DNA from 4 places in the Kitasatospora sp. NPDC058184 genome. Region 1 is predicted to be linked to each of the others. Evidence: riboswitches for the same ligand, from Rfam matches in the RefSeq annotation. Region 1 holds a riboswitch; each other region holds the start of a gene.
The links. Region 1 has a riboswitch for cyclic di-AMP ahead of ACFVXH_RS02310 (NlpC/P60 family protein). Riboswitches for the same ligand answer to the same signal wherever they lie in the genome.
Positions count from the first base shown of each region.

Region 2: linked by a shared signal. The riboswitch ahead of ACFVXH_RS29335 (peptidoglycan DD-metalloendopeptidase family protein) and the one ahead of ACFVXH_RS02310 (NlpC/P60 family protein) in region 1 are both predicted to bind cyclic di-AMP.
Region 3: linked by a shared signal. The riboswitch ahead of ACFVXH_RS03340 (transglycosylase family protein) and the one ahead of ACFVXH_RS02310 (NlpC/P60 family protein) in region 1 are both predicted to bind cyclic di-AMP.
Region 4: linked by a shared signal. The riboswitch ahead of ACFVXH_RS28190 (M23 family metallopeptidase) and the one ahead of ACFVXH_RS02310 (NlpC/P60 family protein) in region 1 are both predicted to bind cyclic di-AMP.

Region 1 covers NZ_JBHVVE010000001.1:503,347-509,066, reverse strand. The annotation lists gene ACFVXH_RS02320 (NYN domain-containing protein) at 1-309, shown strand, start outside; gene ACFVXH_RS02315 (C40 family peptidase) at 510-1,547, shown strand; cyclic di-AMP (ydaO/yuaA leader) riboswitch at 1,886-2,039, shown strand; gene ACFVXH_RS02310 (NlpC/P60 family protein) at 2,050-3,165, shown strand; gene ACFVXH_RS02305 (NlpC/P60 family protein) at 3,393-4,439, shown strand; gene ACFVXH_RS02300 (hypothetical protein) at 4,493-5,635, shown strand; gene ACFVXH_RS02295 (glycosyltransferase 87 family protein) at 5,654-5,720, opposite strand, start outside.
Region 2 covers NZ_JBHVVE010000018.1:37,870-43,589, reverse strand. The annotation lists gene ACFVXH_RS29345 (DUF2470 domain-containing protein) at 1-401, shown strand, start outside; gene ACFVXH_RS29340 (APC family permease) at 483-2,033, opposite strand; gene ACFVXH_RS29335 (peptidoglycan DD-metalloendopeptidase family protein) at 2,379-3,359, opposite strand; cyclic di-AMP (ydaO/yuaA leader) riboswitch at 3,362-3,562, opposite strand; gene ACFVXH_RS29330 (MFS transporter) at 3,914-5,395, shown strand; gene purB (adenylosuccinate lyase) at 5,403-5,720, opposite strand, start outside.
Region 3 covers NZ_JBHVVE010000002.1:12,774-18,493, reverse strand. The annotation lists gene ACFVXH_RS03345 (hypothetical protein) at 82-282, opposite strand; gene ACFVXH_RS03340 (transglycosylase family protein) at 579-1,970, opposite strand; cyclic di-AMP (ydaO/yuaA leader) riboswitch at 1,957-2,127, opposite strand; gene ACFVXH_RS03335 (hypothetical protein) at 2,578-3,537, opposite strand; gene ACFVXH_RS03330 (DUF397 domain-containing protein) at 4,096-4,359, shown strand; gene ACFVXH_RS03325 (ATP-binding protein) at 4,751-5,326, opposite strand.
Region 4 covers NZ_JBHVVE010000016.1:202,107-207,826, forward strand. The annotation lists gene ACFVXH_RS28170 (SpoIIE family protein phosphatase) at 1-894, opposite strand, end outside; gene ACFVXH_RS28175 (TetR/AcrR family transcriptional regulator) at 1,020-1,586, opposite strand; gene ACFVXH_RS28180 (alpha/beta fold hydrolase) at 1,646-2,527, opposite strand; gene ACFVXH_RS28185 (YiaA/YiaB family inner membrane protein) at 2,612-2,902, opposite strand; cyclic di-AMP (ydaO/yuaA leader) riboswitch at 3,098-3,256, shown strand; gene ACFVXH_RS28190 (M23 family metallopeptidase) at 3,269-4,117, shown strand; gene ACFVXH_RS28195 (hypothetical protein) at 4,211-5,086, opposite strand; gene ACFVXH_RS28200 (GNAT family N-acetyltransferase) at 5,129-5,720, shown strand, end outside.

The DNA of each region.
Region 1 (5,720 bases):
CAGCGGATCCGGCTGCTGGGCGGGCTGGCGATGCTGGCCCAGCGGACCCAGGCGGAGGTCACCTGCGTGTTCGACGGGCAGGACCTGGACGTCCCGGTGATCATGGCGCCACCGCGCGGGGTCCGGGTGCGGTTCAGCCGGACCGGGGAGACGGCCGACGAGCTGATCCGCCGTCTGGTGCGGGCCGAGCCGCAGGGCCGTCCGGTGGTGGTGGTGTCCACCGACCGGGAGGTCGCGGAGGGCGTGCGGAAGGCGGGCGCGCGCCCCGTGGCGTCGGTGCTGCTGCTGAACCGGCTGGCCCGGCCCTGAACCCGGGGAGGTTCGCATGATGCCTGGTCAGGGCCTGTTTCGGAGCATTGTGCGAGTCCGGTGAAGTCAGTGTGGGGACCGGAGTTCACGCCTTCGGGGGAGTGGCAAAACGGATAGATCTTCACTAGGGTCTGGCGTCAAACCTATTTTCCGGAATCTCATCCCATCAGGTGAGCCCGTTGGAAGAAGGAGCCGGTCCCTTGGCCTCCCACCGCCGTCCCAAGCAGCCGAGCCGCGCACGGATCTCCGTGCTCACCGCGGCCGCTGCGACCGCGGTCGCCCTCTCCGCCCAGGTGGCCGCGCACGCCGCGCCGCAGCCGAACAAGACGGACGTCAAGGCGCAGATCGACCAGCTCCAGGAGGAGCAGGAGCAGGCGGCCGAGAAGTACAACGGCGCCAAGGAGCGGGCCGACCAGCTGCGCAAGCAGGCCGACCAGCTGCAGGACCAGGTGGCCCGCGGCCAGGAGCAGATGACCCAGCTCCAGGGCGGCCTCGCCGAGGTGGCGGGCGAGCAGTACCGCAGCGGCGGCATCGACCCGTCCGTCCAGCTGATGCTCTCCTCGGACCCGTCCGGCTACCTGGACAAGGCCTCCACCGTCCAGCAGGCCAGCACCAGTCAGGCCGAGGCGCTCAAGGGGCTGCTGGACCAGCAGCGCCGGCTGGACCAGGAGAAGACCGAGGCGGCCGCCGTGCTCGCCTCGCTGGACACCACCACCAAGGACCTGAACCAGGCCAAGTCGGACGTCAACACCAAGCTGAAGGCCGCCCAGGACCTGCTGAACTCGCTGAGCTCCGCCGACCGCGCCGCGCTGCGGGCCCAGCAGGCGCAGGACGACCGCGCCTCGCGCGGCAGCGACCGGGTCGACCTCGGCAGCCTGCCGCCGGCCAGCGGCTACGCGGCCACGGCGCTGGCCAAGGCGATGAGCAAGCAGGGCTCGCCGTACGTGTGGGGCGCCACCGGGTCGACCACCTTCGACTGCTCGGGCCTGATGGTCTGGGCGTACGGGCAGGCGGGCGTCTCGCTGCCGCGCACCTCGCAGGAGCAGGGCCACTACGGCACCCGGATCCCCTCGCTGGACCAGGCCCAGCCGGGCGACCTGGTGATCTACGGCCCCGACATGCACCACGTCGGGATGTACATCGGCAACGGCATGGTGGTCCACGCGCCGCACACCGGTGACGTGGTGAAGGTGATGAAGGCCGACGCGATGTCGATCAACACCATCCGCCGGGTCTGACGGACCGACATGCCCGAGGGGCTCCCGCGGGGGCCTGTGAAAAGCGCCACCCCCGTTCGGGGTGGCGTTTCGGGTTTCCGGCCCTTCGACGACCACATGGTGAGAACCGATCAGCCTTGTGTGCGTCAATGGTCACCATCGGTCATTTTCACAAAGGAACTTGGGTAATCTTCTGTCTTTTTTCTGACAAGGATTTGAACCGATCACGGTTCAGTTACTAGGGTCATGCTCCGAACCACCGCACTGTCGATCGCCCAGCCAGGGTGGCGGCGGTGGTTACCGTCGAGTTCGCAAGGCAGCGGGACAGGTCGAAGCGACTGTCCGACAGGGGAGCCCAGTGGTAGGGGGCGCTGCGGAGCGGAGCCGGGGAACCACGTTCCTCCGGGGTGAATCGGCGCCAGGTCGGCCGGTGGAACGGCCGTGAGGCGTCGTAGGGCATGCTTCCGGCCCGAACCCGTCAGCTCACCCGGTAGGCGGCCGTAGGAAGAAGGAGTCCGCCTTCGTGGCGTCCCATCGTCGTCCCAAGCCCGCCGGCCGCGCCCGGGTCTCGATCCTGACCGGCGTCGCCGCCGCAGCCGTCGTCCTCTCCGCGCAGGGTGCCCACGCGGACCCGCAGCCGACCAAGGAACAGGTCAAGGGGCAGGTCGACCAGCTCAACGAGCAGGCCGAGGTCGCGACCGAGAACTACAACGCCGCCCAGGCCAAGCAGCAGGACCTGGAGAAGCAGGTCTCCGGCCTGCAGGACCAGGTGGCCCGTCAGCAGGCCCAGGTCACCGAGCTCCAGGGCGGCCTCGCCGAGATCGCCGGCGAGCAGTACCGCAACGGGGGGATATCCCCCACCGTCCAGCTGATGTTCTCCTCCAGCCCGGACAGCTTCCTCAGCCAGGCCGACGCGCTGAACCAGGCCGGCAGCACCCAGAAGGGTCAGCTGAAGGAGCTCCAGGAGCAGCAGCGCAAGCTCGACCAGGACCGCAACGAGGCCCAGGGCAAGCTCGCCGAGCTGGAGTCGACCACCCAGCAGCTGAAGGCCTCCAAGGACGAGGTCCAGGGCAAGCTGAAGGCGGCCCAGGACCTGCTCAACACGCTGACCGAGCAGGACCGCCAGGCGCTGCGCCAGGCCGAGGAGAAGGCCGCCGCCGAGGCCAAGGCCAAGGCCGACGCCGCCCAGGCCCAGCAGCAGCAGGCCGACCGCGCCTCCCGCGACAACAGCCGCGGCAGCCTCTCGGCCCCCACGACCACCGCTCCGGTGAACGTGGCCCCCGGCAGCTCGCGCGGTGCCGCCGCGCTGTCCGCCGCCGCCTCCAAGATCGGCAGCCCGTACGTCTGGGGCGCCACCGGCCCGGGCTCCTTCGACTGCTCCGGTCTGATGGTCTGGGCGTACAACCAGGCCGGCGTGTCGCTGCCGCGCACCTCGCAGGCGCAGGCCTCGGCCGGCACCCGGCTCGGGACGGACCTCTCCAAGGCCCAGCCCGGCGACCTGCTGATCTTCTACACCGACGCCCACCACGTCGGCATCTACGCCGGCAACGGCCAGGTGCTGCACGCGCCCAAGCCGGGCGCGTCGGTGCGCTACGAGGCGGTCACCAACATGCCGCTGACCGGCATCGTGCGGGTCTGATCCCCGCTCGGACGTCTCCAGGCCCGGTCTCCCCCAGGGGAGGCCGGGCCTGCGGCTTTTCCGGCGGCTCGATCTGATGTCCGATTAGGGAGTGAATATTCGGGTTGGGAGGGGTTTGGACTCGCTTGCCCGGACTCGCTAACGTCTGCCACCGGACTCCCGCTCGACGGCCGCCCGTCCCGGTGCGGCGGCGGGGGCCGCGCCGCAGGATTGGAGCCGCTGCCGCCATGCCCGTGCACCGCCGTTCCCAACTGCTCGCCCGGGCGCTGGTGCTGACCGCGGCCGCCGCCACCGCGTTGGGCGCGGCCACCGGAGGCAGCGCCCAGGCGGCCCCCGCCAGCCCCGACCCGGGCGACCGTCAGGACGTCAAGACGCAGGTCGAGCAGCTGTACGACGAGGCCGAGCAGGCGTCCGAGAGGTTCAACGCCGCGCAGGAGGCCCAGCGGCGGCTCCAGGGCGAGACCACGATCCTCCAGGGCGAGATCGCCCTCGCCCAGGACCAGCTCAACGGGCTGCGCGGCGACCTGGCGATGGTGGCCGGGGCCGAGTACCGCGGCGGCGGGATGACCCAGACCGCCCAGCTCATCCTCTCGCCCGACCCGGAGGGCTACCTGGCCCGCGCCCGCACCCAGGGCCAGGCCGCCGTGCGCCAGCAGGAGACCCTGCACGAGCTGATCACCCGCCAGCGCCGGCTCGACCAGCGCCGCACCGAGGCGGCCGACAAGCTCGCCGAGCTGGACCGGACCCGGCGTTCGCTCGCCGACAGCAAGCAGCAGGTCCAGCAGCGGCTGGCCGGCGCGCAGAAGCTGCTGAACGGCCTGGGCACCGTCGAGCGGGCCCGGCTGGCGGTCCAGGACGCCCGGGACGCCGAGCAGCGCGCCACCCGGGGCACCGACCGGCTGGACCTCGGCACCGCCCCGCCCGCCTCCGAGCGCGGGGCGGCCGCGCTGGCCGCCGCGGTGCGGATGATCGGCTCCCCGTACGTCTACGGGGCCACCGGCCCGCACGCGTTCGACTGCTCCGGTCTGATGTACTACAGCTGGCGGCAGGCCGGAGTGACCCTGCCGCGCACCTCGCAGGCCCAGGCGTACGCCGGGCAGCGGATCAGCCTGTCCGAAGCGCGACCGGGAGACCTGGTGATCTTCTACCGGGACATGCACCACGTCGGCATGTATGCCGGCGGCGGCGTGATCGTGCACGCCCCCCGCCCGGGCGCCAGGGTCCGCTACGAGAGCGTCACCGCCATGCCGGTCTCCGGGGTGGTCCGGCTCTGAGCGCCCCGCCGTCCGGCCCCGCCGGACCCGCCGCCATACGTCGCCCCCGCCGCGTGCTGTCCCGGCGGGGCGCGCTGCTGCTCGCGGCCGGCGGGCTGGCCCAGCTGTCGCTGCCGCCGGCCGCCCCGCCGGCGCCCGCGGCGCGGCCGGTGGACCGGCGCGCCGAGGTGGCCGCCGCGCTGGCGGAGCGGGCGCGCTCGGCCCCGCCCTGGGCCGGGCTGCCGGTGGCCGAGGCCGGGTACCGCAACCTGGTGCTCGGCGCCGCCGGCGGGGAGCGGGTGACCGCCGCCGCCGACCTGGCGGTGCGGATCGCCGGGTACGACGAGCACCCGGTGGTGTACCCGCGCCGGATCGGGCTGGTACGGGCCGGGGACGGCTGGCGGGTCGAGCGCGAGGAGAGCGCGTCCGGGCCGCCCGCGCCGTGGGACTTCGGGCCGCTCCGGTCCTCGCCGGGCGCGCACTGCCTGGTGGTCGGGCCGGCCGCGGGACCCGACCAGGCCGAGCTGGTCGCGGTGGGGGACCGGGCGGTGCCCGCCGTCACCGAGGTCTGGGGCGGCGCCTGGCCGGAGCGGCTGCTGCTGGAGCGGCCGGCCACCGAGGAGCAGTTCGCCCGGCTGCTGGAGGGCGACCCGGCCGGCTGGACGGGCATGGCGGCGGTCACCGTGGCCGCCCCCGGCGCGCCCTGGCACACCCCGGCGGACCGGGTGCTGGTCAACCCGGAGGCGTACGGGCGGCTCAGCGGCTTCGGCCGCCAGGTGGTGGTCACCCACGAGGCCACCCACGTCGCGACCAGGGCCGACACCCGGGCCTGGACCCCGCTGTGGCTCTCCGAGGGCGTCGCCGACTGGACGGCGTACCGGGACTCGGGCCGCGGCCCGCAGCAGATCGCGCCCGAGCTGGCCCGGGACGTGGCCGCCGGGAAGCTGCCCGCCGCGCTGCCCGCCGACCGGGACTTCGCCGCCGGGGCCACCGGCATCGCCCAGGCCTACGAGCAGTCCTGGCTGGCCTGTGAACTGATCGCCCGCACCCACGGGCCGCAGCGGCTGGTCGCCTTCTACCGGGCGATCGGCGCGGCCGACGGGCAGGGCGAGGACCGGGAGCGCCGCACCGACCGGCTGATGCGCCGCGAACTGGGCGTCGGCCTGGCGGAGTTCACCCGGCTCTGGCTGGAGCAGGTGGCGGCACTGAAGGGTTGACCGGCCGCGGAGGGCCGGTCAGCGGCGCTGTTCGGCCGGGGTGCCCGGGTGGTCGATGCCGTCCAGCAGGTCCTGCTCGTAGGCG
Region 2 (5,720 bases), on a different contig from region 1:
ACGACGGCCTCGGCGTGCACCTGCGGGTGGACGTCGCCCACGCCGTCCTCGCCACCCCGTACGCCACCGGCGCGATCACCGCCGCCGACCTCGCCCTCGCCACCCCCGACCCGCTGGCCCGGTACGAGGCCATGCTGCTCACCCACCTCGCCGACGACCACGCCGAGGCGCTCGACGTCCTGACCCGGCTGCTCGACCCGGCCGTGCTCGCCCACGCCCCGGAGGTCCGCCCGCTCGCCCTGGACCGCCACGGCCTGGTGCTGCGCCTGGACCACTCGCACGGCCACCGCGACGTCCGCCTGGTCTTCCCCGAACCCGCCCGGGACACCGACGACTTCGGCCATCGGATGCACGAGCTGCTGGCCGCCGCCCAGTACGGCCTGCCGGTCCACCGGCGCTGAACCCGGGCCCGCCCGGCACAAACGCCCGGGCCCGCCCGGCGCGAACGCCCGGGCCCGCCGGCCACCGCGGCCCCGGCCCGGTCACCGCTCGACCGCGTCCTCCAGCACCACCCGCCCGATCCGCGCGTACAGCCCGGGCCGCCACCGGCGCACCGCGAGCGCCAGCCCGATCCCGCCCGCGAACACCCCGATCACCAGGTACGGGATCAGCCGGAACAGCAGCGTGTGCGCCGCCTCCCCCGCCGCGGCGTCCCGGTTGAGCACCAGCAGCACCACCACCCCGGCCATCGCCACCCCGCCCGCCAGCGGCGCGGCCAGCGTCCGGAACCAGTGCGCCGTCTCCGGGTGCCGTCCGCGCACGTGGAAGTACCCGACCACGGCGAAGGAGCAGAGCGTCTGCACGACCAGGATCGCCATCGTCCCGAGCAGCGCCAACAGCGTGTACAGGTGCGCGTACGGGTCCATGCCGGCCGCCAGGAACCCCGCCACCAGCCCCACCGCGATGACCGACTGCGTCACCGAGGCGACGTGCGGCGAGCCGTGCCGCGGATGGGTGCGGCCGAGCGCCGGGTGCAGCAGCCCCTCCCGCCCGATCGCGTACAGGTACCGGGCCGCGCACTGGTGGAAGGCCATCGCGCAGGCGAACGAGCCGGTGACGACCAGCCATTGGAAGACCTTCACCGCCCAGGCCCCAAGATGCGCGGCGAGCTGGTCGAAGAACAGGCTGTTGCCGTCCTTGCCCGGCACCGCGCCGCCCGCCACCGCGACCGCCCGCTCGACCCCGTTGCCGGACACGATCATCCAGGACACGAACACGTAGAGCAGCCCGACCCCGATCACGGAGATCAGCGTGGCCCGCGGCACCACCCGCTTCGGGTCGCGGGACTCCTCGCCGTACATCGCGGTGGACTCGAAGCCCACCCAGGACCAGAACGCGAAGAACAGTCCGAGCCCGGCCGCCGAGGTTCCCGAACTCCCCATCCCCTTCAGCGCGTTCAGCGGGTTCAGGGTCCCGGCCGCGAGCCCGTCCGGCCCGCCGCCGGAGAGCAGCACCGCCAGTGAGACCGCCGACAGGACACCGATCTCCAGCACCAGCGCGACCCCGAGCACCCTGGCCGTCAGATGCAGGTCGAACCAGCCCATCACCCCGATCACCGCCGCCCCGAACAGCGCGTACCAGCCCCAGCCGACGTCCACCCCCAGCTGCGAACGGACCAGCCCGCGCAGCGAGTACGCGAAGAAGCCGAGGGCCGCGGCCTCGGTGACGACGTACGCGAGCACCGCGAGCAGCCCCGAGGCCATCCCCGCCACCCGCCCCAGCCCGTGCGAGACGTAGCCGTAGAACGCGCCGGCCGCGGTGATGTGCCGGGCCATCGCCACGTAGCCGACCGAGAACACCGTCAGCACCACGGTCGCCACGATGTACGCGGCGGGCGCGCCCGCGCCGTTGCCCTGACCGACGATGATCGGCAGGTTGCCGGTCATCGCGGTGATCGGGGCGGCGGTGGCGAGCGCCATGAACACCACGCCGACCAGGCCGACCGAGTCCGCCTTCAGCCGGTCGACCCCGCCCGCCCCGGGCCGCTCCCGCCCGGCCGTCTCCCCCGCCACGCCCCCGCTGCGGACCGCCATCCGGCCTCCTCGCCTCCCGGCCCGCCCGACCGCCGGACCGGCCGGGCGCTGACCGTCCGCCAGCATGGCGCCCGCAGGCGCCCGGAGATCCCGGCGAACCCCCTGCGGGACACCGGAGTTGACGCTTCGTTCGATCGATCGAACACCCCGGGCGGGCCCGGGAACGAAAGCGGCCGGCCCGGCCGCACGAGGAGGTCCTCATGCGGCCGGGCCGGCCTGGGCGTGTCCCGCGCCCATGTCCGCCGTGCGGCGATCACCCGGTCGAGCGGTCACCCGACATGACCATCCCGGGCGATCGGTTCGCCCGCAGCGGCGGTGGTTCCTGGTACCCCGGAGCTCTCGGGGTCAGAGCGCGACGCCGTGCGCGCGCAGGTAGGCGACCGGGTTGATGTCCGAGCCGTACTCCGAGCCGTTGCGGATCTCGAAGTGCAGGTGCGGGCCGGTCACGTTGCCGGTGGCGCCGGAGAGGCCGATCTGCTGGCCGGCGGTGACGGTCTGACCGATCCTCACGCCGATCGAGGAGAGGTGCGCGTACTCGGCGTAGTGGCCGTCGGCGAGCCTGATCTCGACCTCGTTGCCGTAGGCGCCGCCGTTGCCGGCCTTGACCACGACACCGTTGGCGACGGCGCGCAGCGGGGTGCCGGTGGAGGCGACGAAGTCCTGGCCGGTGTGGTGGCCGGAAGCCCACATCGAGCCGGCCACGCCGTAGGCGGTGCCGAGCCGCGGGCCGGCCAGCGGGGCGACGAAGCCGGAGGTGGCGGCGGCGACCGGAGTGGCGGTCACGGCCTGGGCCGGAACGGCGACCTGGAGCTGGGTCTCGAGCTGCGCGGAGGGCTTGGCGGCCTCGGTCTGCACCTGGACCTGGGCCTGCGGCTTGGCGGCCTGGGTCGCCGGAGCGGACGGCTTGGCGGGCTTGGCCGGAGCGGCGGGCTTCGCCGGGGCGGCGTCGGCGGCCGGCGCGGCGGCGTGGCCGGACAGCGCGAGCTGCTGGCCCGGGAAGATCAGGTTCGGGTCGGCGCCGACGACCGAGCGGTTCTGCTCGTACAGCGCGTGCCAGCCGCCCTCGACGTTCCTGGCGTCGGCGATCTTGGACAGGGTGTCACCGCTGACGACGCGGTAGCTCTCCTGCGCGGCCTGGGCGGCCGGAGCGGCGGCCTGCGCGGCCTGCTTGACCTCGGTGGAGGCGGCGGCCGGAGCGGCCGGGGTGTGGGCCTGGGCGCTCATCGCGGTGACGAGCGGGAGGGCGAAGGACACACCGGTGACGGCGGTGGCGATGCCGATGCGGGCGGCGCGGGGCAGGGCGATACGACGAGCCTGTGCAGGCATGGAATTTTCCTCTCCGACGCCTGCGAGGTGAGCTGTCGGGTTCGGGCTGGAGTTGCCCGGCCGCTTGCGCGGCTTCACCCCAAGCCGGTCCTGGACGCCCGCGCCCTGAGGCACGAACTCCGGTCCGGCGACTTACCTGTGGGTCCCCCGCTCCTGCCGTACAGAGTTCGTTTCGAACCACCGGGCAGCGGCAGGACTCGGCGTTCCACCCGGCGGATCCGTCCGGACTGGCCGGGCGGTCGCTGAACTAAAACCCATCCGTTCGGGTGAAGCAATGTCGATCTCTTGAAACGGCAACGATCGCCCCTGTCCCAGTGACCCTCCGCAGGCCCGGGCCCACGGTGCGTACACAACCCATTCACCCCCCGCCACTGATCCACGACCCTGCGCCGAGATCGGCCACGCCGCGCACCCGTCCGCTCACGCACCGCCAGCCGCCAACACACCCACCGGTGACCCTTGTCACGTGCGCCTCGGCAGCGCAGGATTCGCCCGTGGCCACCTCCGAGGCCGGCACCCTGCGCCTGGGCACCGCGCAGGGTCGCTGGGTACTAATGGCGACGGTGCTCGGCTCCAGCATGGCGATGCTGGACGGCACCGTGGTGAACGTCGCGCTGCCCCGGATCGGCGCCGACCTCGGCGCCTCCCTCGCGTCCCTGCAATGGACCCTGAACGCCTATCTGCTCACCCTGGCGGGCCTGATCCTGCTCGGCGGCGCGCTCGGCGACCGCTACGGGCGGCGCAAGGTCTTCCTGATCGGCGTGGTCTGGTTCGCCGTCGCCTCCGCGGCCTGCGCCGCCGCGCCGAACATCCACGTGCTGATCGCCGCCCGCGCCGTCCAGGGCATCGGCGGGGCGCTGCTCACCCCCGGCTCGCTCGCCATGCTCCAGGCCGTCTTCCACCCTGACGACCGCTCGGCGGCGGTCGGGCTCTGGTCCGGCCTCGGCGGGGTGTCGGCGGCGGTCGGCCCCTTCCTCGGCGGCTGGCTGGTGGACGGCCCCGGCTGGCGCTGGATCTTCCTGCTGAACCTGCCGCTCGCCGCCGCCGTGATCGCGGTCACCACCCGGTCGGTGCCGGAGAGCCGGGACGAGGGCGCCTCCGGCCGCTTCGACGTCCTCGGCGCCGTGCTCGCCGCCCTCGCCCTCGGCGCGATCACCTACGCGCTGACGGCGGCCGGCGAGGGCCTGTCCCCCGCCGTCTGGGTCAGCGGGGTGCTCGGAGTGGCGCTCGGCGTCGCCTTCGTGGCGGTCGAGCGCCGCGCGCCCGATCCGATGCTGCCGCTCGGACTGTTCTCCTCCCGGCTGTTCACCGCCGTGAACCTGGTCACCCTGTGCGTGTACGCGGCGTTCAGCGGCGTCTTCTTCCTGCTGGTGGTGCAGCTCCAGATCGTGTCCGGCTTCTCGCCGCTGGTCTCGGGCTTCGCGCTGGTGCCGATCACCGTGCTGATGCTGCTGCTGTCCGCGCGCGCCGGGCGCCTCGGCAAGCGGATCGGCCCGCGCATCCCGCTGACCGTCGGCCCCCTGCTGTGCGCCGCCGGGGTGCTGCTGATGCTGCGCGTCGGCCCGGACTCCTCCTACTGGGTGGACGTGCTGCCCTCCGTCACGGTGATGGGCTGCGGCATGACGCTGCTGGTCGCACCGCTGACGGCGACCGTGCTGGCCGCCGTCGAGGTCCGGCACGCGGGCATCGCCAGCGGGGTCAACAACGCCGCCGCCCGCGCGGCCGGCCTGCTCGCGGTCGCCGCCCTGCCGGCGCTGGCCGGGCTGAGCGGCGACGCCTACCGGGTGCCCTCCTCGGTCGACTCCGCCTTCCACACCGCGATGCTGATCTGCGCGGGCCTGCTGGCCGCCGGCGGGCTGATCGCCCTCGCGACCGTACGGGGCAACGTGCTCGCCGCCGACGACCAGCAGGTGGCCGAGCCGAACTGCGACTGGCCGTGCGGCACCACCACCCCGCCGCTGGACCCGGGCCACGTCCCCACGACGCGCGAGGGCCCCGCCACCGGTCCGGCGGCGGGGCCCTCGACTCAGGGCTGACGAGACGTCAGAGGATGTCGCCGGGCGCGTACTTGGCGGCCTCCGGGTAGGCGGCCGCGACGGCCTCCACCTGGCGGACCACCTCGGCGACCTGGGCGCCGGCCGCGCCGGTGAAGGACAGCCGGTCGGCGAGCAGCGCGTCCAGCGCGGCCCGGTCCAGCGGGATCCGCTCGTCGGCGGCCAGCCGGTCCAGCAGCTCGTTCTCCCGGGCGCCCGCGCGCATCGCCAGCGCGGAGGCGACGGCGTGCTCCTTGATGACCTCGTGCCCGGTCTCCCGGCCGACGCCCGCGCGCACCGCGCCCATCAGCACCTTGGTGGTGGCGAG
Region 3 (5,720 bases), on a different contig from region 1:
CGATCGCTCTCCGGGGCCCGTCGGCGTGCGCGCGGTCGGCCGTGGCGGGCCGTGGCAGGCCGTGCCGGGCCATGGGGTGGCTCAGCCCTCCTGGGCGGTAGGGCGGTCGGCGGTCAGGCGGTGCCCGTCGGCGGCCTCGCCGGTACGGGTCTCGGTGCGGCGGCCGCGGGCCAGGTAGTCGCGCAGGACCAGTTCGACGGCGTCCTGGGGGCTCTTGGTGCCGGAAAGCATCATCGCGTCGATCGCGAGGTTCGCGTCGAGGGTGACGGTGACCTGGGCCATGTGACTCCTCCTCGGGTGCAGAGCAGCAGCATGCCCGCTGGGGCGGCGATCCACCACGGAACGGGGCGGAACCGCGGTCGGGAACGGTCGGGCACGCCGGGGCCCCGGGAACGCCGGAACCCCCGGGGAGGAGCGACCAGACTCTCCCCGGGGGTGGTGGGCGGTCAGCGTTCGGACGACGGCCGACAGCTGACGGATAACAGCTGACAGATGTTGAAAGCTGTCAGCTGTTATCTGTTACCCGTCAGCTGTTACCGGCCATCCGTCGGCCGTGCGCCGTGGACCGTGCGCCGTCCTCAGACCCGGCCGGCGAAGTCCGGGGCCCAGTTGGCGATGCTCTGCTCGCGGACGCCCGAGCTCGGGTTGGCGGCCTCGACGTACTTGCCGTTGCCGATGTAGATCGCGACGTGGTAGACGCCGGAGTCCTTGCCGTTGTTGGACCAGAACAGCAGGTCGCCCGCCTGGAGGCTGTCCAGCGAGACGTGGGTGCTGGCGGCGGCCTGGTCGGCGGCGACGCGCGGGACGGAGATGCCCGCGGCGCGCAGCGCGGCCTGGGTCAGGCCGGAGCAGTCCCAGCCGCCGTTGCCGGTGCCGCCGTAGACGTACGCCTGACCGACCTTCGACTGGGCGAAGGTGACCGCGGCGGCCATGCTGCCGGTCGCGGCCGGCGCCTGGGTCTGGGTCTGCGTCTGGGCCTGGGGCTGCGGAGCGGGCTTGGTGGCGGGCTTCGCGGCCGGCTTGGTGGACGGCTTGGCGGCCGGGGCCTCGGGCTGCGCGGTCGGCTGGGCGTTCACGGCACCGCCGTTCGCGGACTGGCCGGACTTCTGCGAGCGGTCGAACCAGGTGAAGTCCGAGCCGGACGTGCCGGCGGAGGACTGGCCGGCCCGGGCCTGGCCGTTGCCGCCGAAGGACAGCTGCTGGCCCGGGTAGATGGTGTCCGGACCCTCGGTCAGGGTGCCGCGGTTGAGGTCGTACAGCCGCTGCCAGCCGCCCTGCACCTTGTGCTGGTCGGCGATCGCGGACAGCCAGTCGCCCTCGACGACGGTGTAGTCGCCGCCCTGGGCCTGCTGCTGGCGCTTCTGCACCCAGTCGCTCCGGTTGCCGGAGGCGGCGGAGTCGGTGGAGGCCTGTGCGTCGCCCTGGGCGGGCGCGGCGGGCTTCGCGGCGGGGGTCTGCGGCTGCGCGGGCTTGGCGCTGGGCTTCGCGGCCGGAGCGGCCGGCTTGGCGCTCTGGGCGGGCGCGGCGGGCTTGGCGGCGGTCGAACCCGCCGAGGTGTCAACGGCGGCCGCGCCGCCGCCCTTGGTGAGCCCGGCCTGGACCGAGCAGACCGGCCAGGCGCCGGGGCCCTGCGAGGCGAGGACCTTCTCGGCGACGGCGATCTGCTGGTCCTTGGTGGCCAGGTCGGCACGGGCCGCGTAGGCCGTGCCGCCGAAGGCGGACCAGGTGCTGGAGGTGAACTGGAGGCCGCCGTAGAAGCCGTTGCCGGTGTTGATGCTCCAGTTGCCGCCGCTCTCGCACTGGGCGACCTTGTCCCAGGTGGCGACGGAGGCGGCCGAGGCGGTGCCGGTGGTGAGGCAGGGGACGGTGAGGCCGACGCCCGCGACGCCGAGGGCGGCGATCACGCGACGGGTACGGCCGGACAGACGGGTGCCGTTGGTGGGCAGCATGAAGACGTGGTCCTCTCCCACGCCTGCGAGGTGAGCTGTCGGATTCGGGCTGGAGTTGCCCGGCCGTGCGGTGAGCACGGCTTCACCCCTAGCCCTGGACCGTTCCGGAGAGCGGTCCGGGGCGACTTACCTGTGGGTCCCCCGCTCCTGCCGTGGTGCGTTTTCGCGCTTCCAGGACATCCGACGGCAGGACTCGGCGTTGCGGATGACCGGGTTCGTGTGGTCACGAACGGGGAGCACGTTAATCAGACTTAAGTTCAAACTGCAAACCACTGTGATGTGCATCACGGTTTAGTGGAAACTGCCAAAATTGCCACTCACCATGATCGTAAATGATCGTTTTCAGGCAATGCTGTTGTGGAAGCCGACAACTGGCTCCGCCTCAGGAGTGGCGTGACGGTGCGTCGAATCGCGGAGTGGCGCACTCCGGCGGGTGGGGGAGCGGTCGCGATCGGAGCATGTGAATCCACGCTCCCTATTTCCTTTCAAATAGCGCCAGAACGGACATTCCCCTTCATTGCCGGGTGACTCCCGTACGGGACGGACGGGGTGGGGGAAGTACGCGGAAGGGCCCGGAACGCGATCCGTTCCGGGCCCTTCGGTGCGCGCGAACCCGCGCGCGGTGTCCTTATCGTCCGCCAGGCCCCTCGGCGGCCGCGTGGGCGCCACGGGAGCCCTCCACGACCCCCTCGGCCTCGGCGGCGGCCGCCGCCTCCGCCTCGGCCCGCGCCAGGTCCTCCGGGGACGGCGTGGGCAGCGCGGCCAGGTAGGTGGAGGCGATCAGCTGGCCGACCGACGGGTAGGCGCCCAGCGGCGCGGCCGACGGGCAGCCGGTCTCCTCGGCGGCGGTGGCGAGCAGCTCGGAGTCCGCCTCCGGGCCGATCACCAGCGGGGCCAGCGCCGGGCGCTGCGAGCCGGTGTCCTTGAGGTGGTTGACGGCCGCGGCCACCGAGCCGGGCACGTCGAGCGCGGCGGCGACGACCGGCACGGCCAGCCGGGCGGCCAGCAGCACGCCGGTGATGCCGGCCGCGGCGGCCGCGTCCTCGCCGCCGACGGTGGTCAGCACCACGCCGTCCGCGGCGGTCGCGATGGCGAACAGTCGGGCGCGGTCGGCCCGGGCCAGCCCGGCCTCGGAGAGCCGGACGTGCACGGCCTCGGCCAGCAGCGGGTGCGGGCCCAGCGGGTCGGTGACGGGCGCGCCGTACTCGGCGGCGAGCGCGTGAAGCCCGGTCAGGAAGGTGTGCGGGCCGGGCACCAGCGGCACCAGGACGGGCATCGGCCGCCCGGCCTCGGCGGCCAGGGCCAGCAGCTCGGCCACGGTGCGGTCCTCGCCGCTCGCGCCCGCCGCACCGTCACCGGGGAGGTAGCCGACGGCGGTCTGGACGCCGTTCTGCTCGGTGCGGACGATCGAGAGCAGCTCCTCGACGACCGAGCGGGACTCGGGCCCGGCGGTCGCGGGCACGGCGAGCACCAGGGCCGGGGCGCCGGCCGGGATCTCGGGGCGCTCGGGACGACGGTGGCGCCCCCGCGCACGGGAGCCTGGAGTACGGACGGGCAGTGGCGCGCCCGGAATGGCTGCGGTGCTCATGCCGGAGATCGTAGGACATCGGCCCGTCCGGCTTGCAGTCGGCTGCCGTACGGGTTTCGCGTGCTCGCGGTACGGACCCGGTGCGTCTCCGGCGCCGGTCCGGGCGCTTTGCCTACAATCCGGACATTCTTCGCCCAACCCCCGCGTGGTGGCCGGTGCTTGTCCCGACGTGATCCGAGGGGGCGGGCGTTGCACCCGGGGCGCGTGAGATGTCTCACAGCATGAGCCCGGCTTGACGGAGGGTCACGGGTGGGCGACTCCCGGCATTCGAAGATCAACATTCAGCGGGGAGGTGCTCACGGCCGGTTATCGCGGGCTCGACGATTCATCGGCTATGTCCGTTTACGTACCGTCAGGGGAAGGGCCCGTGAAGAGTTCGCGGCTGCGGGTAAAAGGCCTCGTGCACCTGCAATGTCCCGTGCTGATGCACGTGCACTGCGGCTATCATCACGTCAAGTGAGGCGTTGTGCCGGACCGGTACGGGGCCGGTCCGTTCGTTTCGGCGGTGCCGGGGGCGCCGCGCTGGACGACAACTCCGGAGCTCTTCGGGAGATTTCTATGCACGACTCGCAGGACACGCACGGCTCGTACGACACCTACAACGGGATGGCCGCCGCCGATCTCCAGGGGGTGGTCTGGCAGAAGAGCCGGCACAGCAACTCCCAGGGCAACTGCGTCGAGTTCGCGGCCCTGCCGGGCGGCGATGTGGCGATGCGCAACTCGCGGTTCCCGGACGGCCCCGCCCTCATCTACACCCGGGCCGAGATCTCCGCCCTGCTGCTGGGGGCGAAGGACGGGGAGTTCGACCACCTGGCGGTCTGACCAGCCGCCGTGCTCCATCATCGGGGGGCCGTCGTGGGTGCCGACACCACGACGGCCTTTGTCTTTGTCTCCTCCGGATGTCTTCGCTCCGGAGGCCTCTCCCGGATCCGTCCGGCCGCCCGGCCCGCCCGGCCGCGCCGAGCCGCTCGCGGTTCCGTGGTGCCGGAGGCTCTCGACGGGGCCTGCTGGAAGTGCCCGGGGTGCGGTCCTCCCGGGGTGTCCGTCGACCGGCCGCGCGCCGTCCGTCCCGAAGGCAGGGCTCCTCCGGAGCGCAGGGCCTGTCCCGGGGTCAGGGCTCGTCCGGAACGCCGGGCCCGCTGGGAACGCCGGGCCCGCTCGGAGCACGGGGCCCGCTGGGAGTACAGGACCCGCTCGGAGCGCGGGGCCCGTCCTAGGCCGAGCGCCGATGCCGTCCGCCGACGTCGACGGGACCGTCGAGCGGTGAGCGGCCGCCGAGCCCGGGGTGTCCGTCCAGGGGGGAACCGCCGACCGACTCGGCCTCGAACATCGCCCAGACCACCTTGCCGCTGCCCAGCGGGTGCCAGCCCCAGGAGCGGCTGAACGACTCCACCAGGTGCAGCCCGCGGCCCGATTCGGCGACGAAGTCGGCCTCCCGGGCGACCGGGCCGGTGCTGCTCGGATCGCTCACCGCGCAGACCACCTGGGGTGCGCGGTGCACCAGGCTTATTCGGATCGGCAGCCGGCCGTCCGCGGTCGGCTTCATGGGAAAGTCGTATTCGCCCAGGGCGCCGCCCGACGGGTCGGGCCGTGCGCCGATCGCATGCCGGAGCGCGTTGGTCACGAGTTCCGAGGCCACCAGCGCGACGTCGTCGAACAGTTCCGTCAGGCCCCAGAGCTGGAGCGTGCTCCGAGCGAAGTCCCGCGCGGTTCTGACGGCTTCGAAGCGAGGAGCGAGCGTACAGGTGACCACATGGGGGTCAACCGCCAAAGCCGTACCGGTGCTCATGAAGAGCTCCTCCCATAAGGGGGCGGACACGGCTGGACCCGCCGGGGTCATGCCGGTCACCTCCGACTCGCTCGGCCGCTCGGCCGCCCCCTCGACCAGGCGCGCGCGCACTCGAACGCCCGATGACGCGGGGGACGCCGTCGGGTCGGTGCACGGAGTCGCGCGTGGGGTCGACGCGGAGCCCGCGGGATTGCCAGGGATGTGCAGGTGCACGTGCACCATGGTGGTGTGCGCTCACTGCAGATGCAAGAGTCGATTCACGTGCAGTCGCACTATTGGCATATGCAAGCGCCGAATGCACGTGCATCCTGGTGCGTGGAGTGCAGAACTGATAGGAACATCCGTCAGTATCGGCACCGTGAGCGCTCAACTGATGGCAGACTGTGCGCTGTTT
Region 4 (5,720 bases), on a different contig from region 1:
CACCTCGCCGGACTCCTCGACCCGGGCGACCTTGCCGCCGGGCCGCAGCACCCGGTAGCCGATCCGGTAGCGGCCGCCGGCGGCCAGCGCCTCGGCGAGCGCCGCCTGCACGTCCGGCAGGTCCTCCGGGTGGACCAGCCGGTCCAGCTCGGGGGCGGCGCCGTCCGGGGCGGGTGGGCGGCCTGCCAGCCGGAACGCCTCGGCGTCCCAGTAGCTCTCCCCGGTGACCAGGTCCCGCTCGAAGGCCCCGTGCCCGGCGGCCCGCACGGCCAGCGACAGCAGCGGGTGGGCCAGCCCGGCGGGGCGGCCGTCCGCCGCCCGCGGGTCCTCGGGTAACCGGACGCCGTACGGTGCCCGGGTGCCGTACGGGAGGTGGGCGTCGGCGTGGTCCAGCAGATGGGCCAGCCGGTGGGCGCAGGCCTCGGCGAGGGTCTCCAGGACGTCCAGGTCGCGGCGCGGCACGGTGCCCCGGTGGGCCAGCGCCAGGGCCAGCACACCGATCGGCCGCTCGTCCACGACCATCGGCAGGGTGATCACGGCGACCATCCCGGTGCCCATGCCGGTGTTCCGGTTCGGGTAGTCGACGCTGGTGTGCTCGGGACTGAGCAGGTACGGGCGGCGCAGCCGCAGGGCCATCGCGGCGGGCAGCTCACCGGCCGGGTCGACCACGCTGTAGCGCTCGTGCGCCCAGTCCGGCAGCCCGTGCGAGGCGGTCAGCCGGAGCATCCCGGCGGAGTCCAGCAGGTACAGCGCGGACCCCTCGCCGGTGATCCAGCTCGGGCCCTCGGCCAGGACGGTGCCGAGCAGCTCGGCCGCGCTGGTGCAGCCCAGCAGCAGCCGCACGCAGCGCATCGCACTGCGCGCGGTCGGACTGCCGGCGGGCTCCAGGGGCACTGGTCCTTGATACCCCATTTCCCCCACCGGCGAAGGCCGACCGAACCGCCGCACCAGCACCACCGCCACCGCGGGAAGTCGGCCGGGCCGACTTCCTGTGCAGCGCCCGGTGCGGGGCCGGCCGCTTACGCGGGCCAGGCGCGGAGGCCGGTGGTGAGGGTGGCGATGAGGCGGTCCTGGGTGGTGGCGAGGTCCTCGGTGAGCTGGAAGGCGCCGGCCGTGGTGAGGGAGGCGAAGCCGTGGGCGACGGAGCGCACGGTGCGGGCGGCGTGGACCGCCTCGGAGCCGTCGAGCCCGTACTCCCGCAGCACGGCGATGATCACGCCGACGAGTCGGGCGGCCGCCCGGGCCAGGTCGTCGTCGGGCTGCGGGGCCTGGGGGAGGGCGTTGTAGCGGTGCGGGTGCTCGGTGGCGTACGCGTGGTAGGCGCGCAGCACGGCGGCGACGGCGTCGTCCCCGCTGCGTCCGACGGCCGCCCCGGCCAGCCGGTCGGCGAGGTCCCCGGTGACCCGGACGGCGATCAGCCGCCGCAGTTCGGCGAGGCCGCCGCTGACGTGCTTGTACAGCGAGGGGGTGGCGACCCCGGCCCGGGCGGCGACGGAGGCCAGGGTGAGGGCCTCGGCGCCCTGCTCGTCGATGAGGGCGAGGGCGTGGTCGACGACCTGGTCGGGGGTCAGTCCTACGCGGGGCATGGGTTCGGGCTCTCCGTACGGATCAGGTCGGGCAGGGGCGGGCAGCGGACGGGCGGGGCTCAGCCGAGCTCGGCGAGGAACGGCAGCAGGGCGTCCGCGGTGGCCGCCGGGTTGTCGGCCATCGGGTAGTGCCCGGACCCCTCGATCATCGCCTTCCGCGCGCCGAGCGCGGCGGCCTGCCGGTCGGCGACCAGCTCCGGCTTCGGGAAGTCGGGGTCCTTGCTGCCCATGACGACCAGGGCCGGGCACCGCACCGCGGCCGTCCAGCCGACCGGCGCCGAGTCGCCGTGGACGTACCCGCGGGTGGCGGTCTTCCGGCCCGGGGTGCGCAGCGCGGCGACCAGCCCGTCCACGTACGCGTCGAAGTCGGCGGGCCTGGCGCCGGGGAAGGCCATCCGGCGCAGGTAGAAGCCCCAGGCGGCCGGCCAGTGGACGAGGGCGGCGCCCATCAGGCCCATGGCGCCGCGCATCAGGGCGCCCTGCGGCGGGTTCTCGACGAAGGCGTTGAGCAGGACGATCCCGGCGACCCGCTCGGGGGCGTCCCCGGCGGCCTTGACGACGGTGGCCCCGGTGTACGAGTTCCCGGCGAGGACGGCGCGTTCGATGCCGAGGTGGTCGAGCAGGGCGAGGACGTCGCCGGCGAGGGCGGCCGGGCCGTAGTCGTCCCAGGTGATCGAGGATTCGCCGAAGCCCCGCAGGTCCATGGTGACGACCCGGTGGCCGGCGGCGACGAGCAGCGGGCGCAGGTGCCGGTACGCGGCCCGGCTGTCGAGCATGCCGGGGAGCAGGACGACCGGGGTGCCGTCGCCCTGCCGGGTGTCGTCGTAGGCGATCCGGCCGCCGGGGACGGTGAGGTACTGGGTGCTCGGGGTGATGGTGCCGTTCATGGGGTCCTCCTCGGGCCGCCGGTGCGGGGCATCGGCGTTGCTGCCGATAGCCATAAAGCTAAGGCTAATAGCCTTAGCCGTCAAGCGGTCGGGCGTCGGAGGCGTCGGAGGCGTCGGAGAAGAGGGGGAAGGGAGCGGTCAGACCCCTTCGACCTTGAACGGGTCGTGCTCGCTGAGCAGCTTCTCCAGCCGGGCCTGGTCCACCCGGGTGACCATGTCGTTGGACTCCTGCCGGTCCCGGATCACCTTCGCCAGCGTGAACGCGGAGCTGACCGTGAAGAGGAGGCCGAGCCCGAGGAAGGCCCGGGTCCACCCGCCGACCGGCAGGTAGACGATCCCCACGGCAAGGGCGGTGCCCGACAGGGCGAAGGACAGGACGGCCTGGAGGTAGTAGGCGGCCGTGGTGCGGGTCTGCATCGGTGCGCTCATGGCGTCAGGATGCTGCGGCCCGGCCGGGCCGCACATGAGTAGGCGTACTCAGATGGGGCCGTGCATGAGGGACCGTTCGTTGACGTCCGATCACCTGCCGCGGGGCTGCTCCGAACGGATGGCTTGGAATCAGAGCCTCCTAGGATTAACGTTTGATAACGCAGCGCGGTTGTCAACGCCGTACCCAGACGGCACCGTGCGCCGTCGCCTAATCCCACCGACCGGCCTCCGGGCAGGTCAGGGAGCCGGGGAACCACGTTCCTTGGGGTGAATCGGCGGGGCTCCGGCCCGGCCGTAGGAGACCTTCCTGCTCCGAACCCGTCAGCTAACCCGGTAGGCGCGAAGGAAGGAAAGGAGCGCGCCTCCGTGGCGTCGACGCACACCCCGGCACACCCGGCCGGCTTCGCAGCCGGTACCCAGCTCCTCGACCACCCCGGCCCGGACGGCCCCGAGGCCTTCGGCCCGGAGGACTTCGCCGCGGAGGCCGAGACCAACCGCCACCGGATGCCGCGTCAGACCCGCGGAACCTCCCCGCTGCTCGGCGTCACCGCCGTCGCCGCCACCCTGGGTGCCACCGGCTTCACCTCGGCGACCCCGGCCGCCGCCCCCGCCATCGAGGCCCCGGACGAGACGGCGGTCGCCCTCTCCGCCGACCCCGGCCTCGCGCTCGCCGCCCGCATCCAGAACCAGGCCGACAGCCAGCGCACCGCCGCCGAGGAGACCGCCCGGCTCCAGGCCGCCCAGGAGGCGGAGGCCAAGGCCGCCGCCAAGGAGGCCGAGGCCAAGCGCGCCGCCGAGGAGGCCGAGCGGGCCAAGGCCGCCGCCCTCACCCTCCCGGTGACGGACTACCGGCTCTCCGCCCACTACGGCCAGAGCGCCCGCTACTGGGCCAACCTGCACACCGGCCTGGACTTCGCCGCCGACACCGGCACCCCGGTCCACGCGCTCGGCCAGGGCACCATCACCTCGGCCGGCTGGGCCGGCTCGTACGGCTACCGGATCGTCGAGACCCTGCCCGACGGCACCGAGATCTGGTACTGCCACCTCTCCGCGATCACCAAGGGCTCCGGCAAGGTCGCCGCCGGCCAGCAGATCGGCAAGGTCGGCGCGACCGGCAACGTCACCGGCCCGCACCTGCACATGGAGGTCCGCCCCGGCGGCGGCGCCCCGGTCGACCCGGAGCCCTGGCTCCAGCAGCGCGGCCTCAACCCCTGACGCACCCGCCCTGAGGCACCCGCCCGGGCGGACCCAGCGCGAAGCCCCCGGCCCGGAGCACCAGCACCGGACCGGGGGCTTCCGCGCGGCGTCTCACTCCTCGGCGGGCAGCTGCGCCAGGTACGCCTCGATCTCCTCCTGGCCCGGCTCCGGCGCCAGCTCCGGGAACTCCGTCACCAGCAGCTGCGGCAGCCCCGGCACCGTCCACTCGCCGAACAGGTCGAGCGCCGCCTCGACCGCCGCCTCCTCGAACCGCCCGAAGTCCCCGGCCAGTTCCTCCGGCATCGGCCGCCCCAGCGCGGTCAGCTCCGCCAGGTTGCGGTAGCTGCGCCGCATCAGGCCCTGCTCCAGCAGCCGCCGCGCGCCGTCCGTGGCCATGCCGACCGACAGCACCCGGCCCGGGCCCCAGCCCTGCTCGTCCGGCTCGTCCAGCCAGCCGGCCGGTGCCAGCGCCTCGTACGCGGCCAGCCGCTCCTCCTCCGGGAGCTCCCCGAAGCCGGCCAGCCAGTCCCGCACCGCCGCCGGGTCCGTGACGTCCACCCCGTACGCGTGCAGCAGCAGCGCGTACAGCCGGGGCCAGGTCACCAGGTCGGCGCGGCGCAGCAGCCCGGCCGCGACCTCGCCCTGCCACTCGGCCTCCGCGTGCAGCCGCTCCTGGCGCTTGGCGTTCAGCCGCCGGGACGCCCGCTGGTGGTCGACCAGCAGCCGGACGGCGTCGCCGTAGGCGAACGGGTCCTCCTCGGGCGCGGGTTGGACGTACAGGTGGAGCCGCTCGTACAGCAGGTGCTCCACCGCGTCGGAGGTCAGTTCGGGCCAGCCGTCGTGCATCCTGCCCTCGCCCAGCTCCAGCAGCGCCAGCACCGCGCGCAGCGGCCCCTCGGCCACCGGCGCGCGGCCCTGCTCGGCCGCCCAGGCGAGCAGGTCGGCGGCCTTGGTGCGCGGGGCGAGCCGCAGGTCTTCGTCGTTCATAGTCCGAACGGTAGCCGCCGGGCGGGGATAGGGTCGGCAGCCATGGTCCCCGTACGACTCACCGGCCCGCGCCTGGCCGTCCGCGAGTACCACCACACCGAGGAGGAGGTGGACGCGCTGCACGCGCTGTTCGGCGACCCCGAGGTCACCCGCCACCTGCCCTTCGGGCCGAGCGGCCGGGAGGACTGCGCCGACCAGATCGAGCTCTACCTGGAGGAGGCGATGGCCGAGGAGCGGGACACCTACCGGCTCGCCGTCACCAGGCTCGCCGACGCCGAGGAGCCCGGGGACGCGACGCCGATCGGGCAGGCCGCGCTCACCCTCGACGGGCACGGCGCCGCCGACCTCGGGTGCGTGCTGGCCCGCGGGTCCTGGGGCCGGGGCTACGCGGGCGAGACCGTCGGCCTGCTCCGCGACTTCGCCTTCGGCACCCTGGGCCTGCACCGGCTGACCGCCCGGACCGCCGCGGCCAACCCGGCCCCCGGCCGGGTGCTCACCCGGCTGGGCTTCCGGCCGGAGGGGCGGCCTCGGTCCGACGGGTCCGAGGGCGGGGTCCGGTCCGCCGGGTCCGCGGGCGGCGACCGGTCCGACGCGTACCTCTTCACGCTGCTCGCCGAGGAGTGGCCGGGCCCGG